Regions from separate parts of the Enterobacter cloacae complex sp. genome, predicted to be linked through region 1. Evidence: predicted binding sites of a transcription regulator. Region 1 holds the regulator's gene; each other region holds the start of a gene.
What was found. The regulator CRP, encoded in region 1, controls carbon source genes, mostly activating them, when cyclic AMP is high. The targets are predictions, from matches to a motif close to ATGTGANNNNNNTCACAT.
Positions count from the first base shown of each region.

Region 1 (4,213 bases):
ATTTATGCTTGAGCAGTGCAGCTATCATATGGAAAAGGGGTTTTCGCGAGTCTACCAGCGTTACCTGCTCAACCTGCTGAAAGCCAACGCCGCGCGCAAGCTAAAGGCCTACCCGGATACGCTGCCTGTGACGCTGCAACAGCTTAAACGCGTGAAGCGCCTGCGCGAGTTTGATGATTTGATCACCTCGAAAATTCACGGCTTTGCCGATGCAATCGACTATTACCGTCAGTGCAGCGCCATGCCTTTACTGAATCAAATCACGAAACCCACGCTGATTATCCACGCCAAAGACGATCCGTTTATGGATCATCACTCGATCCCCGCGCCCGATTATCTGCCGGCCAACGTGCAGTATCAGCTTACCGAGTTCGGCGGACACGTCGGCTTTGTTGGCGGCACGCTGCGTCGGCCTAAAATGTGGCTTGAGACGCGTATTCCCGACTGGTTAACGGCTTATCTGGACGGTAAAAAATGATTATTCCCTGGCAGGATCTCTCTCCCGAAACGCTCGATAATCTGATTGAAAGCTTTGTCTTGCGCGAAGGCACCGATTATGGTGAACATGAACGTTCGCTTGAACAAAAGGTCAACGATGTTAAGCGCCAGCTTAAAAGCGGCGACGTGGTGCTGGTATGGTCCGAACTGCATGAGACGGTCAATATCATGCCCCGCAACGCGTTTCATGGCTGATCTTAAAACTTTTCCAGTCAGGGAGTTGCTATGTCTGCCAGACATCCGGTTATTGCCGTTACGGGTTCGAGCGGGGCGGGAACCACCACCACCAGCCTCGCCTTCCGCAAGATCTTCGCACAGCTGAATTTACGGGCGGCAGAGGTAGAGGGCGACAGCTTTCACCGCTACACGCGCCCGGAGATGGACATGGCCATCCGCAAGGCGCGGGATCTGGGTAAACACATCAGCTACTTTGGTCCAGAGGCGAATGACTTCGGCCTGCTGGAGCAAACCTTCCGCGAATACGGGCAAAGCGGCACCGGACAGTCCCGCAAGTATCTGCACACCTACGATGAAGCCGTTCCCTGGAACCAGGTACCCGGCACGTTCACGCCTTGGCAGCCGCTGCCGGAACCGACTGACGTGCTGTTTTACGAAGGGTTGCACGGCGGCGTGGTGACGCCTCAGCACGACGTGGCGCGCCACGTGGATTTGCTGGTGGGGGTGGTGCCGATTGTTAACCTTGAGTGGATCCAGAAGCTGACGCGCGACATCAGCGAGCGCGGCCACTCGCGTGAAGCGGTGATGGACTCGGTGGTGCGCTCCATGGAAGACTACATCAACTTCCTGACGCCACAGTTCTCCCGCACCCACATTAACTTCCAGCGCGTGCCCACCGTGGATACCTCTAACCCGTTCGCCGCGAAAAGCATTCCCTCGCTGGACGAAAGCTTTGTGGTGATCCACTTCCGCAACCTGGAAGGCATCGATTACCCCTGGCTGCTGGCGATGCTGCAAGGCTCGTTTATTTCGCACATGAATACGTTAGTGGTGCCGGGCGGAAAAATGGGGCTGGCGATGGAGCTGATCATGACGCCGCTGGTGCAGCGGCTGATGGAAGGGAAGCAGATCGCGTGATTTTTTTGCCCGGTGGCGCTGCGCTTACCGGGCCTACGTTCATGCTTTTGTAGGGCGGGTCAGCGAAGCGCCACCCGCCAAAAAATTAAGCCTCGACCACTTCATACGAATGGGTGATGTTTACCGCTTTCTCCAGCATCAACGCCACGGAGCAGTACTTCTCCGCTGAGAGATCCACCGCGCGTGACACCGCCGCGTCTTTCAGCGCTTTCCCGGTGACAACAAAATGCAGATTGATGTGCGTGAACAGGCGTGGCGCCTCTTCGCGACGTTCTGACGTCAGCTTCACTTCACAATCGGTCACGTCATGACGGCCTTTTTGCAGGATCGACACCACGTCGATCGCGCTGCATCCCCCTGCCGCCATCAGCACCATTTCCATCGGGCTTGGGGCTTTATCACCGGAGTTACCGTCCATCAAAACCTGGTGCCCGGAGGCCGACTCGCCCAGGAACGTTAACCCTTCAACCCATTTCACACGCGCTTGCATATTCACTCACTCCAACGTTGCATTTTTTATGACAGATTACGTGTACGTTACATTTCTCGCAACGGAAGGCGACCTGCGTCATGCTGAAGCGAGACACCAGGAGACACGCGGCGAAAGCTATGCTAAAACACTCTGGATGCTACAGTAATACATTGACGTTACACATGTATGCAGAGGACATCAAACTTTACTGGCTGCGAAACGTTACGACAGCCGACTTCCCAGGGTATGGGTAAGAATTCGATTGCAACCCCAGAGTCCGGATGCATCTTATGACTCTGGTGACAGCTTATAACAGAGGATAACAGCGCATGGTGCTTGGCAAACCGCAAACAGACCCGACTCTCGAATGGTTCTTGTCTCATTGCCACATTCATAAGTACCCATCAAAGAGCACGCTGATTCACCAGGGTGAAAAAGCGGAAACGTTGTATTACATCGTTAAAGGCTCGGTGGCCGTGCTGATCAAAGATGAAGAAGGGAAAGAGATGATCCTTTCTTATCTGAACCAGGGCGATTTTATCGGTGAACTGGGCCTGTTTGAAGAAGGCCAGGAACGTAGCGCCTGGGTTCGTGCTAAAACAGCATGTGAAGTGGCTGAAATTTCTTACAAGAAATTCCGTCAGCTGATTCAGGTCAACCCTGACATCCTGATGCGTCTTTCTTCCCAGATGGCACGCCGTCTGCAAGTGACCTCTGAGAAGGTGGGTAACCTTGCTTTCCTGGACGTAACCGGTCGTATCGCGCAGACGCTGCTGAACCTGGCGAAACAGCCGGACGCCATGACCCACCCTGACGGTATGCAAATTAAAATTACCCGCCAGGAAATCGGTCAGATCGTCGGCTGCTCCCGTGAAACAGTGGGCCGTATCCTGAAGATGCTGGAAGACCAGAACCTGATCTCCGCCCACGGTAAAACCATCGTGGTTTACGGGACCCGTTAATTCCGGTCAGACGGCGTGCCGCCGCAGGGTGGCACGCCGTTTTTGTCTCTACTCCTCATGTGGCGCAGGCTGATCTATCACCCGGAAGTTAACTACGCACTGCGACAAACGCTGGTGTTGTGTCTCCCCGTGGCCGTGGGCCTGCTCCTCGGACATCTTCAGCAGGGGTTGCTGTTTTCTCTCGTGCCCGCCTGCTGCAACATTGCCGGTCTGGACACGCCGCATAAACGCTTTTTCAAACGCCTGATTATTGGCGGCTGCCTGTTTGCCGGCTGTAGCCTTGCCGTGCAGCTTTTACTGGCCCGCGACATACCGCTGCCGCTGATCCTGACCGTGCTGGCGATGACGCTCGGCGTAACCGCCGAAATCAGCTCGCTGCACGCCCGACTGCTTCCCGCGTCGCTGATAGCCGCCATCTTCACCTTAAGCCTTGCGGGCAATATGCCGGTGTGGGAGCCATTGCTGATCTACGCCCTCGGCACGCTGTGGTACGGGCTGTTTAACTGGTTCTGGTTCTGGCTGTGGCGGGAACAGCCGCTGCGTGAATCCCTGAGCCTGCTCTACGTGCAGCTTGCTGAATACTGCGAAGCAAAATACACCCTTCTCACCCAGCATACCGACCCGGAAAAATCCCTGCCGCCGCTGCTGGAGCGGCAGCAAAAAGTGGTGGATCTGATCAGCCAGTGCTACCAGCAGCTGCACATGCTTGCCGCCAATAAAAATCATGAATATAAGCGGCTGCTGCGTACCTTCCAGGTCGGGCTGGATTTGCAGGAGCATATCTCCGTCAGCCTGCATAATCCGGAAGAGGTGCAAAAGCTGGTGGAGCGCAGCCATGCGGAAGCGGTGATCCGCTGGAACGCGCAGACCGTCGCGGCGCGCCTGCGGGTGTTGGCTGATGATATTCTCTATCACCGCTACCCGACGCGCTTTAACATGGATAAACAGCTCGGCGCGCTGGAGAAGATTGCGCGTCAGCACGCGGATAACCCGGTCGGACAATTTGCCGCCTGGCATTTCAGCCGCATCGCCCGCGTGCTGCGCACCCAGCGCCCACTTTATGCCCGCGACCTGATGGCCGATAAGCAAAAACGGCTCCCGCTGCTGCCCGCGCTGAAAAGCTACCTGTCACTGAAGTCTTCCGCCCTGCGCAACGCCGCGCGGATCAGCGTGATGCTGAGCATCG
Region 1 is NZ_LT991957.1:1,674,079-1,678,291, forward strand. Features, by position in the region: gene DBR02_RS08540 (hydrolase) at 1-478, shown strand, start outside; gene DBR02_RS08545 (YheU family protein) at 475-693, shown strand; gene DBR02_RS08550 (phosphoribulokinase) at 724-1,593, shown strand; gene DBR02_RS08555 (OsmC family protein) at 1,679-2,083, opposite strand; gene crp (cAMP-activated global transcriptional regulator CRP) at 2,395-3,027, shown strand; gene DBR02_RS08565 (YccS/YhfK family putative transporter) at 3,085-4,213, shown strand, end outside.

Region 2 (4,213 bases), 2.6 Mb from region 1:
AGCATGCCGGGGCACCACCAGGTAGCGGCGTGGCCGCTGGCGGAGAACTGGCGCTGGCTCACCACCTGGCTGGTGTGGCGACGCGGGGCGATGACGCGCCAGCTCGAGGCATTTATCGCGCTGCTGAACGAACGTCAGCCATCAGCGCCTTCTGCATAACTGGCTCAGCGTACGGGCAATTAACGTTGTCCGTAATCCTGAAGGCGAAGGTAAACTTTCCCCTTCATATACAGCGTGGCCTGCCCGCCAATCAATACGCGGTCGCCCTTCAGCGCGCAGCGCAAATCGCCGCCGCGCCGGGACACCTGGCGGGCAACCATCTGCGTTTTACCGAGCTTTTCGCTCCAGTACGGGATCAGCATGCTGTGGGTTGAGCCCGTGACCGGATCTTCCGGCACCCCTTCACCCGGACAGAAGAAGCGGCTGACGAAATCATACGCGTCCCCCGGCGCCGTGATGCAGACCATTTTCCCCAGCGGGGTCATCGCCGCGATGTCCGGCGTCAGGGCCTCCACCTGCTGCTGGCTGTCGAGCACGACCATATAGTCACGACCGACGCGCACCTCTTTCGCCGCGCTAATACCCAGCGCGCTGAACAGCGCCGGCGGCGGGTTGTCGACGGCCTCGGTTGACCAGGCCGGGAAATTCAGCGTCAGCCAGTCGCCGCTGCGAGTTACCGTCAGATCCCCCACGAAGCGCGTGCTAAAGGTAATCTCCGTGTGCGGATAGTCCAGGTATTCAAAAATGACGTGCGCGGCGGCCAGGGTCGCGTGGCCGCACAGGTTAATTTCATCCTGCGTGGTAAACCAGCGCAGCTCAAAGCCTTCGTCCGTGCGCACGAAGAACGCCGTCTCCGACTGGTTATGCTGTTTCGCCATGTTGAGCAACGTCTCGTCCGCAAGCCAGGACTCCAGCGGACACACTGCCGCTGCGTTGCCGCCGAACGCCCTGTCGCTGAAGGCATCTACCAGATAAAAATCAATTTCCTGCATCGTTTATTCCTCTTATCCATTTAGTTAGCGCAGAAAAACTGTGCCCTTGAGATACAGTGACGCCTGTCCGCCCATCAGCACGCGGTCGCCCTTAAGTTCGCAGCGGACGTCCCCGCCGCGGGCAGAAACCTGACGCGCAAACATCTTTGTTTTACCGAGTTTCTCACTCCAGTATGGGATCAGCATGGTGTGTGCGGAGCCGGTGACCGGATCTTCCGGCACGGCCACGCCCGGCGAAAAGAAACGGCTGACAAAGTCATACTCCCCTTCATCCCGGGCGGTCACAGCCACCTTATGAACGCCCGGCAACATGGCGGAGAAGTCCGGCGTAACGGCTTCCACCTGCTCGCGGTTTTCCAGCACCAGCACCCAGGCACGGCCTATGCGGGCGTCGACATAGCGGCTGATACCGAGCGCGGAGAGCATCTCCGGTGGCGGCATCTGCGCCTGCGTCGGGCAGGCGGGGAAATCCAGCGTCATCCAGTCACCCTCCCGGCTGACGGTCAGGCGGCCGGAAGTGGTATCAAAATGAATACGCGAGTCCGGATAGTCCAGTTCGTTGAACAGAACATACGCTGCGGCAAGGGTCGCGTGACCGCAGAGATTGACCTCGGTAAGCGTGGTGAACCAGCGCAGCTCAATCCCCCCTTCGGTGCAGACAAAAAACGCGGTTTCCGACTGGTTATGCTGTTGCGCCATACGCAGTAACGTCTCATCCGGCAGCCACGCTTTCAGCGGGCATACCGCCGCCGGGTTGCCGCCAAAGGAGGACGCGCTGAACGCATCTACCAGATAAAAATCAATCTCCTGCATCGAGTTACCGCCCGTTTTTGTTGTGTTGTTCTCTATCTTCAATGAAATCCCCCTCGCTCGCTACCGCTGCATGAAGGTAAATTTTGTGATTCACGTCACATAACGGTTGAGTTTTCGCCGTTTAACGCTTTAAGATCGTCACCTCATCTTTCAGGCAACGAATCCCAGATATCCCTATGACAACACACACGGTTTCCCGCAGGGTCGCGTGGCTACGCGTGGTCACGCTCGCCATCGCAGCGTTTATTTTCAACACCACGGAATTTGTTCCGGTTGGGCTGCTGTCTGACATCGCAGCCAGCTTCAACATGGAGACGGCACAGGCAGGCATCATGCTGACCATCTATGCATGGGTCGTGGCGCTGATGTCGCTGCCGTTTATGCTGCTGACCAGCCAGATGGAACGCCGTAAGCTGCTGATTGGGCTGTTTTTGGTGTTCATTGCCAGCCATGTGCTGTCGTTTATGGCATGGAACTTTACGGTGCTGGTCATCAGCCGCACGGGTATCGCGTTTGCCCATGCCGTTTTCTGGTCGATTACCGCGTCGCTCGCCATTCGTCTGGCGCCCGCGGGGAAACGCGCCCAGGCGCTGAGCCTGATTGCCACCGGAACGGCGCTGGCGATGGTGTTAGGCTTGCCCATCGGGCGTATCGTGGGTCAATACTTCGGCTGGCGCACCACCTTCTTTGCCATCGGCATGGGGGCGCTGATCACGTTGGTATGTCTGGTTAAACTGCTGCCAAAACTGCCGAGCGAACACTCCGGCTCGCTGAAAAGTCTGCCGCTGCTGGTGCGTCGTCCGGCGCTGATGAGCATCTATCTGCTGACCGTGATTGTGGTCACTGCCCACTATACGGCCTATAGCTATATTGAGCCGTTCGTACAGGTTGTCGCGGGCTTCAGCGCCAACTTCGCCACCGTTCTGCTGCTGATCCTGGGCGGCGCGGGGATTATCGGCAGTGTCCTGTTTGGGAAGCTGGGCAATCGACACGCGTCCGCGCTTGTAAGCGGTGCGATTGGCCTGCTGCTGGCGTGCCTGCTGTTACTGATGCCTGCGGCGGGTAGCGAAAGCCATCTGGCGATCCTCAGCCTGTTCTGGGGCGTGGCGATCATGATTATCGGTCTGGGAATGCAGGTCAAAGTGCTGGCGCTGGCACCGGATGCCACGGACGTAGCGATGTCGCTCTTCTCCGGAATTTTTAATCTGGGAATTGGCGCCGGCGCGCTGGTGGGAAATCAGATCAGCCTGCATGTGTCGATGTCGGCCATTGGCTATCTCGGGGCTGTTCCGGCGTTGATCGCACTGATCTGGTCGGTGCTGATCTTCCGTAAATGGCCGGTCGCGATGGAAGAACAGACCAGCCACGGTTGACGTTGAGTTTGCCGGGTAAGGCGAAGCCGCCACCCGGCACTGTTCTCAATGGTACGTCTTCACAATCTCCAGCACGCCGTTAATAATAAACTGCACGCCCATACAGACCAGCAGGAAGCCCATCAGACGGGAGATAGCTTCAATCCCCCCCTTGCCTACCCAGCGCATAATCGCCCCGGAACTGCGTAACGATCCCCAGACGATAAGGGCGATAAGCCCAAAAATGAGCGGCGGCGCAACGGTGATAACCCAGTCCGGGAAAGTCGAACCATCACGCACCGTTGAGGCGGAACTGATGATCATCGCAATCGTCCCCGGCCCCGCCGTGCTCGGCATGGCTAACGGCACAAAGGCGATATTGGCGCTCGGTTCGCTTTCAAGCTCCTCCGATTTGCTTTTCGCTTCCGGTGATTCGTGCGCTTTTTGCGCCGGGAACAGCATCCGGAAACCAATAAAGGCCACGATCAGCCCGCCGGCAATACGCAGGCCAGGAATGGAGATGCCGAAGGTATTCATCACCAGCTGCCCGGCATAATAAGCCACCATCATGATGGCAAAAACGTATACGGAGGCCATCATCGACTGCTGATTGCGCTCCGCGCTGTTCATGTTCCCCGCCAGCCCCAGAAAGAGTGCTACCGTCGTTAACGGGTTCGCCAGCGGCAGCAACACCACCAGCCCAAGCCCCACTGCCTTAATCAAATCCAACATAGTGCACCGCAGTCCTTATCCTTATTCAACACCGCAATTATAGGGGGAAACCCTCGTCCTGAGCCATCCGCGTAACGTAACTCTCATTGTCCCGCGCAACCAATAACCTCAGATTATGTAACTGATTTAAAAGCGTACTGAAAAAGTTCCTGAAGCGTTTTAGCAATTCGTGGCATCGGCTGATTCATTCAGTTGACTTATACTTGCCTGAGCAATAATATCTGCCGTGACTAAACTACTTGCCAGGGCAACCATTGTGAAAAGCACCAGTGACCTCTTTAACGACATAATCCCACTGGGTCGTCTTATTCATATGGTTAACCA
Region 2 is NZ_LT991957.1:4,306,097-4,310,309, reverse strand. Features, by position in the region: gene ptrR (putrescine utilization regulator PtrR) at 1-159, shown strand, start outside; gene DBR02_RS21165 (PhzF family phenazine biosynthesis protein) at 180-992, opposite strand; gene DBR02_RS21160 (PhzF family phenazine biosynthesis protein) at 1,017-1,805, opposite strand; gene DBR02_RS21155 (sugar transporter) at 1,982-3,178, shown strand; gene DBR02_RS21150 (MarC family NAAT transporter) at 3,224-3,889, opposite strand; gene marR (multiple antibiotic resistance transcriptional regulator MarR) at 4,146-4,213, shown strand, end outside.
Region 2: DBR02_RS21155 (sugar transporter) is a predicted target of CRP. The motif match lies at 1,889-1,906, and genes of this name have one in related genera.

Region 3 (4,213 bases), 2.5 Mb from region 1:
TCGCGATCTGAGTGAAGCCGAAGATGCAGCGGAAGTGTCTCATAAGGGGTCGGTAGCCTACGGCGCGCTCTCTTCCCGTCGCTAATGGTTTACATCTTGCGCTACCTGTCACACAACTTTTCTCTGATGTCACACCACATGGCGAAAAGTTAATGTAAATCAAGATCTGAAAACGACGTATCAGTATGGTTAATGGCAGCGTTTTTTGACTCCGACTGCCATTCTAGTTGGTGTAGTCAGCAGGCGCTGCCGCTTTGTTAAGCAAGCAGCAGCGGATCAAAGCTTTCATTAATTAACGAGTCTCAATCATGGAAAACCGGTTATTACAGGCGAAGGCAACGCGTCCGCAGTACGATCGCAGCAGCCTTAAGGCACGCATTGTTCATTTAGGATTTGGCGCGTTTCACCGCGCGCACCAGGCGGTGTACACCGACATACTCGCCGCAGAACAGGGCAGCGACTGGGGTTACTGCGAAGTTAACCTGATTGGCGGCGAACAGCAGATCGCCGATCTGAAAGCACAGGATAACCTTTATACCGTGGCAGAAATGTCTGCCGATGCCTGGACGGCACGCGTGGTCGGCGTCGTTAAAACCGCGCTCCATGCGCAGGTCGACGGGCTGGAAACCGTGCTGGCGGCCCTGTGCGAGCCGCAGGTTGCCATTGTGTCGCTCACCATCACCGAGAAAGGGTATTGTCACTCACCGGCAACCGGACAACTGATGCTCGATCATCCGTTAATCGTTGCAGACCTGCAAAACCCGCATCAGCCAAAATCTGCACCGGGCGTGGTGGTGGAAGCGCTGGCGCGTCGCAAGGCGGCGGGGATACCGGCATTCAGCGTGATGTCCTGCGATAACATGCCGGAGAACGGCCACGTGATGCGCAATGTGACCTGTGCCTACGCGCGCGCTGTTGATGGCGAACTGGCAGACTGGATCGAAGCGAACGTCACCTTCCCGTCAACCATGGTGGATCGTATTGTGCCCGCCGTCACGGCCGACACGCTGGATAAAATCGAGCAGCTGACCGGCGTACGCGATCCGGCAGGCGTGGCCTGCGAGCCGTTCCGCCAGTGGGTGATTGAAGACAATTTCGTTGCAGGCCGTCCTGAGTGGGAAAAGGCCGGTGCGGAGCTGGTTTCTGATGTCATTCCGTTTGAAGAGATGAAGCTGAGAATGCTTAACGGCAGCCACTCGTTCCTGGCCTATCTTGGCTACCTGGCCGGTTATCAGCACATTAATGACTGCATGGAAGATGAACATTACCGTATCGCCGCGCATGCGCTGATGCTGGAAGAGCAGGCGCCGACGCTGAAAGTGAAAGGCGTGGATTTAGGTCGTTATGCCGACCAGCTGATCGCGCGCTACAGCAATCCGGCACTGCGCCACCGCACCTGGCAGATCGCCATGGACGGCAGCCAGAAATTGCCGCAGCGCATGCTCGATTCCGTGCGCTGGCACCTTGTCCACCAGAAGCCTTTCCCGCTGCTGGCCCTGGGCGTGGCGGGCTGGATGCGTTATGTCGGCGGTGTGGATGAGCAGGGTAACGCGATTGAGGTGAGCGATCCGCAGCTGACGGTGATTCAGGCGGCGGTAAACGGTAGCCCTGAAGGGGAAAGCCGCGTTAATGCGCTGTTGGGCATTGAGTCTATTTTCGGTAACGAACTGCCGAAGGACGCGGTGTTTGTGGCGGCGGTCATGCAGGCCTATCAGATGTTGCTGCAAAAAGGCGCGAAGGCCACGGTTGCGGAGTACGCCGCTCAGCTGTAACGCTATGACATGCCGCCGTTCGCGGCGGCATGTCGGGGCACGGCTTAGTGCATCCCCAGGCGAATCAGCTCAATCGGTTCGAACTTACCTTCGCATCCGTCCACTTCAACCGTTTTATTACGACGCACCTGCTCGGCATTAAGGCCGTCGCTGTGGATCGCTTTAATCACGCCGAACTGGCCTGTGCCGCTAATCATGACGCGGCTGCCGGTGGTGATTGCATTTCGGTTACGGTCGTATGTCATCATGGTATTTTCTCCTCTCTCACTTATCCGTTACGGCGCTAATTCAACGACTGCCGTTCACGGGGCACTATTAATACGCCTCTCTTAAACGAAATTATTTGCTTTTGATCAAGCTCACACTTTTTTCTTATTTCATGATGGCGTTGACGGTTCAGGACACCGCTTTACAAAGCGGACAGTTATTTTCCTTAATTGATAATTTCAGGATGCAAGTGTTTAGGCTTTGTTTATCTCCGCAATGCCATTCTGGAAGCAGAAAATAACCCTTCACTGGAAAAGGAGTCAGGCTTATGTATAAGAAAATTTTGATGCCTGTTGACGTGTTTGAAATGGACTTGAGCGACAAAGCGGTACGCCATGCGGCCAACCTCGCGAAGACGGAAGGCGCGACCATCACCCTGGTCAACATTCTTCCTAACAGCAGCCGTTCGTTACTGCGGGGGTTCAATGCCGATATTAAGAAATTCGAAGAGTATATGACCGCCGAGTCTGATAAGAAGATGAAAGCGCTGAAACGGCTCTTTGATATGTCCCCGGACAATATTGACTGTGAAGTACGCTTCGGCAACGTACGGGATGAAATCATCAAGCTCAGCAAAGAGGGGAAATATGATGTTATCGTTATCGGATCGAAAAATCCGAGTATCACAACGCATCTGCTGGGTTCGAATGCTGAAACTATCCTGCGCTACGCCACTATTCCGGTATTAGTGGTTCGCTAATCGCTTCGCCGCAACCGAAAGGGGGCGGCGAGGTTTTATTCTTCGCTAAACCACTCGCTGTTTTCCTGACGAATTAACTGAACCGACTCGCTAATTTCCTGGAGGTGAAGCGTCATTGCTTTATCTACGGCTTCCGCGTCGCGTTTTTCCAGCGCGCTGAAAATATCGTGATGCTGGCGCAGCAGCATTTCTGGCGGTGACACGTGGTCGAGGCTCATATAGCGCACGCGGTCGATGGTGGCCTTGATGTTTTCGACGGTATCCCATGCGAGCTGGCACTCGGCGATCTGCGCCAGTTTCTGGTGAAACTCATCGTCCAGCTGGAAAAAGTCGTTTAACTGTTTGCGATCGATGGCAATGCGTTGCTGATGCAGGTTTTGCTCCAGCTGGTAACACTGGTTGTCGTTGATGAGCGACGCGGCGCGACGCACAACGGCACACTCGATGGCCTGGCGAACAAAACAGCCGTTACGCACCTGCGAAAGCGAAATTTTATTCACGTAGCTGCCGCGCTGAGGGCGGATCTGAATAAGGCCGTTTTCTGCAAGCTTAATAAACGCCTCGCGCACGGGCTGACGGGAAACGTCAAAACGTACCGAAACCTCTTTTTCTGAGAGCGGCGTTCCCGGCGGGATCAGGCAGCGAACAATATCACGGCGTAAGATGCGATAAATTTGCTGATTAACGGGCTGGGTAGGATTAAGTTGCGATTCAGCGGCCATGGGTTGTGATTTCTCAGAGAGTTAACCTGAACATACTACCATTCTTTTACCCGTCATCACATACCCGGCCCGCAGGCCGGGAAGGGTGAATTACCCGCGATGCACGCTGAGTCCGGCATAGGTCTGGCTGACGGGCATCATCTCAACAGTATTGATGTTGACATGCTTCGGCAGCGTCGCGACCCACCAGACGGTTTCGGTGATATCTTCCGGCGTCAGCGCATTTGCATTTTCATAGGTTTTATCCGCTTTCGCGTCGTCACCCTTGAAGCGCACGTTGGAGAATTCCGTTCCGCCTACCAGGCCCGGCTCAACGTCGGTTACGCGGATGGCGGTACCGTGCAGGTCGGTGCGCAGGTTCAGGCTGAACTGGCGTACAAAGGCCTTGGTTGCGCCATAGACGTTGCCGCCCGCGTAAGGCCAGCTGCCTGCGGTGGAACCGATATTAATGATATGACCACGATTACGTTCAACCATGCCCGGCAGCACGGCGCGGGTCATGTACACCAGACCTTTGTTGTTGGTGTCGATCATGTTTTCCCAGTCTTCCACGCTGGCTTTGTGGGCAGGCTCCATGCCCAGCGCCAGGCCGGCGTTATTGACCAGCACGTCGATGTCACGCCATTCGGCAGGCAGGTTTGCAATCATCTCTTCAATGGCGGCACGGTTGCGCACGTCCAGCTGCGCGGTCAGGATGCTGTCGCCCAGATCGTCTTTCAGCTCCTGCAAACGCTCCTGACGTCGACCCGTTG
Region 3 is NZ_LT991957.1:4,157,287-4,161,499, forward strand. Features, by position in the region: gene DBR02_RS20525 (MFS transporter) at 1-85, shown strand, start outside; gene DBR02_RS20530 (mannitol dehydrogenase family protein) at 309-1,772, shown strand; gene ydfZ (putative selenium delivery protein YdfZ) at 1,817-2,020, opposite strand; gene DBR02_RS20540 (universal stress protein) at 2,308-2,739, shown strand; gene DBR02_RS20545 (GntR family transcriptional regulator) at 2,775-3,461, opposite strand; gene ydfG (bifunctional NADP-dependent 3-hydroxy acid dehydrogenase/3-hydroxypropionate dehydrogenase YdfG) at 3,552-4,213, opposite strand, start outside.
Region 3: ydfZ (putative selenium delivery protein YdfZ) is a predicted target of CRP. The motif match lies at 2,120-2,137, and genes of this name have one in related genera.

Region 4 (4,213 bases), 490 kb from region 1:
CGGGTTCACCGCGCTGTCGCGACACTTCACGCGACGCGGCTGATAGTAGTTCACGCCGAGCAGGTCGATTTTTCCTTCCGCAATCAGCGCGCTGTCTTCCGGCTTGCAGGCAGGCAGCTGGTCGTACGCCTTCAGCAGCGCCACCAGGTCCGCCGGATATTCCCCGCGCAGGACCGGGTCAAGGAAGCTGCGGTTAAACATCAGGTCTGCGATGTGCGCGGCCTTCACGTCCGCCGGGTTCTGCGAGCGCGGGTAGGACGGCGTCAGGTTCAGCACGATGCCGATCTCCCCCGCGTAATGCCCGGCGCGGTAGGCCTGAACCGCCTTCGCGTGGGCCAGTACGGTGTGATAGGCCACGGTCGCTGCCCGACGAAAATCCACCACGTTCGGGTAGTGGAAGTCGTACAGATAACCGCCCTCAACCGGCACAATCGGCTCGTTGAAGGTAAACCAGTGCAGCACGCGATCGCCAAACAGCTCGAAGCAAATCTGCGCATAGCGGGCGTAAGCGTTCACCACGTCGCGGTTTTCCCAGCCGCCGATCTCCTGCATCGCCATCGGCATGTCGAAATGGAACAGGGTCATAAACGGCGTGATGCCCTGTTCATTCAGCTCATCAATGACCTGATTGTAAAAATCGACCGCTTCCGGGTTCACTTCACCGATACCGTCGGGGATCAGGCGCGCCCAGCTAATCGAGGTGCGAAAGCTGTTGTGGTTCAGCTGCTTTAACAGCTGAATATCCGTTTTCCAGTGCTGATAAAACGTGGAGGTCTGCTGCGGCCCCACGCCGTTGTGAAAACGGTTCGGCTCGCGGGCAAACCAGTAATCCCACGTGGTTTCCCCCTCTCTTGCCCCTTCAGTCTGGAGAGCGGAGCTGGCGCTGCCCCACCAGAAGTTATCGGGAAATGCGTATTTCATGACTCTTCCTCTTTGACTTAATTGCTTGTGGCTTCAGCGGCACCCACGGTTGCAGCCTGCGCTTTCTGCTCTTCGTTTTTGATGAGCGTACGCTCGTAGGCGCGCAGGAACGGCAGGTACATCAGCGCCGACATCACCATGCAGACGAGGCACATCACCACCGGGCTGAGCGCCCAGTTCGCCGCCCACGAGGCGCCAATCGGCGCGGGCGTGGTCCACGGGGTTAACGACACCACCTGCGCCAGCCAGCCGAGCTTCGTCGCGCCGTACGCCAGGCAGGCGTTGACCAGCGGAACAAACACAAACGGGATAAACAGCATCGGGTTCATGATGATCGGCGCGCCGAACAGAATCGGTTCGTTGATGTTAAAGAAGCTTGGCACAACGCCCATTTTGCCGATGGTGCGCAGGTGCGTAACGCGGCTGCGCAGCAGCAGGAACGCCAGCGGTAGGGTTGAGCCTACGCCGCCAATCAGCAGGTAGTGGTCCCAGAAGCCTTGCAGATAAACGTGCGGCAGCGCAGCGCCCGCCGCCAGTGCCGCCTGGTTTGCCGAGAGGTTCGCCATCCAGAACGGGTTCATGATGCCGGTGACAATCAGCGAGCCGTGAATACCGGCAAACCAGAAGATCTGGCACAGCAGCACGGAGAGCAGAATGGCGGGCAGGGAGTCGGACGCCGAGACCAGCGGCTCCAGCAGGTGCATGATCGCCTGCGGGATAATCATGCCGGTCTGCGCTTCAATGAACAGGTTCAGCGGGTGCAGGGTACCGATCACCACCATCACCGGGATCAGGATCTCAAACGAACGCGCCACGCCGGTCGGCACTTCCTTCGGCAGGCGGATGGTGACGTTGTTCTGCTTCAGCCACGCATAGACGCGGGTAGAGTAAATCGCAGTGATCAGCGCGGTGAAAATGCCCTGACCAGAGAGGTACTGCGTGGAGATCTTGCCGTCGGCATACGGCGCGGCGACCAGCAGGAAAGCCATAAAGGCCAGCAGACCGGACATCACCGGGTCGAGGTTAAACTGACGTCCCAGGCTCGCGCCAATTCCCACCGAGATAAAGAACGTCATCACCCCCATGCTGAGGTTAAACGGCAGCATCAGCTGTTCGCGGTAGGTCTCGGAAAAGTCCAGCCAGCCGCGGGCGAAGCTGTTGGTGGTGTCCGCTGAGAACGGCGGGAAGATAAACACCAGCATAAACGAGCCGATGATCATGAACGGCAGCGCGGCGGTAAAGCCGTCGCGGATGGCAATCACATACTTTTGCTGACCCAGCTTCGCGGCCAGCGGGGTAATTGATTGCTCAATGACCGCGACCATAGATTGATATAACGAACTCATGTGAACACCTTTTAGTGTGCCGCTTCGATGAGCGACAGAGCATAGTCCAGTACTTTATCGCCACGCTGCATGCCATAGTCCATCATGTCGATGGGCTGCACCGGAATGCCTTGCGTCGCTGCCTTGTCTGAAAGCGTCTTTAACATGTATTTCACTTGCGGTCCGAGAAGTACCACCTGATAGTGCGGAAACTGCGTATCAAATTCGGATACGCCGTACGCATCTATCTTCACGGGCAAGCCCCGTTCTTTTGCAACATCGACCATTTTGCTGACCAGCAGGCTGGTGGACATCCCGGCAGAGCAGCACAGCATAATCTTGAACATCGACAACCATCCTCAAAATGTAAAAAGTTATTGCGAGGATGATTGGACATGATACGGAAACCGGTTTCCATTTATAAAAGACAGAAGTGTGACAACCATCAATATCCCCTGCTTATGGGGCTTATTAACTGGATGTGGGTCACATAATTTGGCTGTTTTGACATCAATTTGAGTGGAAACGGAAAATCGGTTTCCATGGAAAACGGAAACGGATATACTCCGTTCTGGCTATAATGTGAGCCGTAGCGGTGATGGAAATTACAGGCGCCAGTTGCGTCTGACAGGGGAGAAAGATGTCTACAATCAACGATGTATCACGTCTGGCCGGGGTGTCCAAAGCCACGGTATCACGGGTGTTGAGCGGGTCGCGTGGCGTTAAGGAAGCCAGCCGTCAGGCTGTGCTGAAAGCGGTGGATGAGCTGAACTATCGTCCTAACGTGATTGCCCAGTCGCTGCTCAGCCAGTCGACGGGCTGCATTGGGGTGATTTGCGCGCAGGAGAACATTAACCAGACCACCGGTTACCTTTACGCGCTGGAAAAGCACCTCAGCCAGCATCAGAAACACCTGCTGCTGCGTTTCGCGCACACCAAAACAGAAGTGATGAACGCCCTTGAAGAACTATCCTGCGGCTTATGTGATGACATTCTGGTGATTGGCGCGCGTTTCCCGCTGGATGTCGACATGGACAATGTGATTCTGGTCGACTGCATGGAGGCCGATAACGCCAACAGCATTCAGTTCGATCACGCGTTCGCGGCTGAAACGGCGTGTAACTACCTCACCAGCCAGGGGCGTCGCCAGATTGCCCTGATCCACCCGCACGGCAGCGGATTCGCTGACCAGGTGCTGCTGGGCTACAAGCACGCGCTGGAGAAAAACTTTCTGCCCTTTAATCGCAACCTCGTGTTTATGGACGCGACCTCGTCGTCCGTTGCGCTTCAGGAATTACTCAACAATGCGTCCACGCTGAACTTCAACGCGCTGCTGGTGGCAGACGAGCAGGAAGCCCAGCGGGTGATCCCGCAGCTTCAGGCGTTTAATAAATCGGTACCGGAAGACATCATGGTCTTTAGCCTGGCCGGTTCGCTGCATCTGCCGGGTATCCCGGTGATCCCGGCTATTGAGTATTCCATGGACGCCATGGCGGCGCGCATCGTGACCTGGCTGAATGAAAAAACGCAGATGCTGGGGTCGTACGTGCTGCGTGGGGATTTAATTATTCCGGATGTACGCAAGCGTTAAAAAGCGAACCCTCTTTCATGTCATACCCGGCCAGCTAAATATACAGGCCGGGTAAGCATGCTGAAGCGTGCTGCGCACCAGACCCGATCAATCCCTCCGATTCAGAAGGTTACTGAATCCCACCGCCCAGCGATTGCCACAGCGTGATGCGGTTTTCCAGGTCGGTTTGCTGCAAGGCAATCAGTGATTCCTGCGCCGACCACAGCGACCGCTGCGCGGTAAGCACCGTCAGATAATCTCCCGCGCCGGCCCTGTAGCTGCGCGTCGCCACATCCAGCGTTTTTTGCTCCGCCGCCACGTATTCACGCTGGGCATCGAGCTGCTCGCTCAGCGTTTCGCGCCGCGCCAGCGCGTCGGCCACGTCCTTAAACGCGCT
Region 4 is NZ_LT991957.1:2,159,716-2,163,928, forward strand. Features, by position in the region: gene DBR02_RS10815 (glycoside hydrolase family 1 protein) at 1-921, opposite strand, end outside; gene DBR02_RS10820 (PTS cellobiose transporter subunit IIC) at 939-2,267, opposite strand; gene DBR02_RS10825 (PTS sugar transporter subunit IIB) at 2,279-2,593, opposite strand; gene DBR02_RS10830 (LacI family DNA-binding transcriptional regulator) at 2,887-3,837, shown strand; gene DBR02_RS10835 (efflux transporter outer membrane subunit) at 3,947-4,213, opposite strand, start outside.
Region 4: DBR02_RS10825 (PTS sugar transporter subunit IIB) is a predicted target of CRP. The motif match lies at 2,721-2,738, and genes of this name have one in related genera.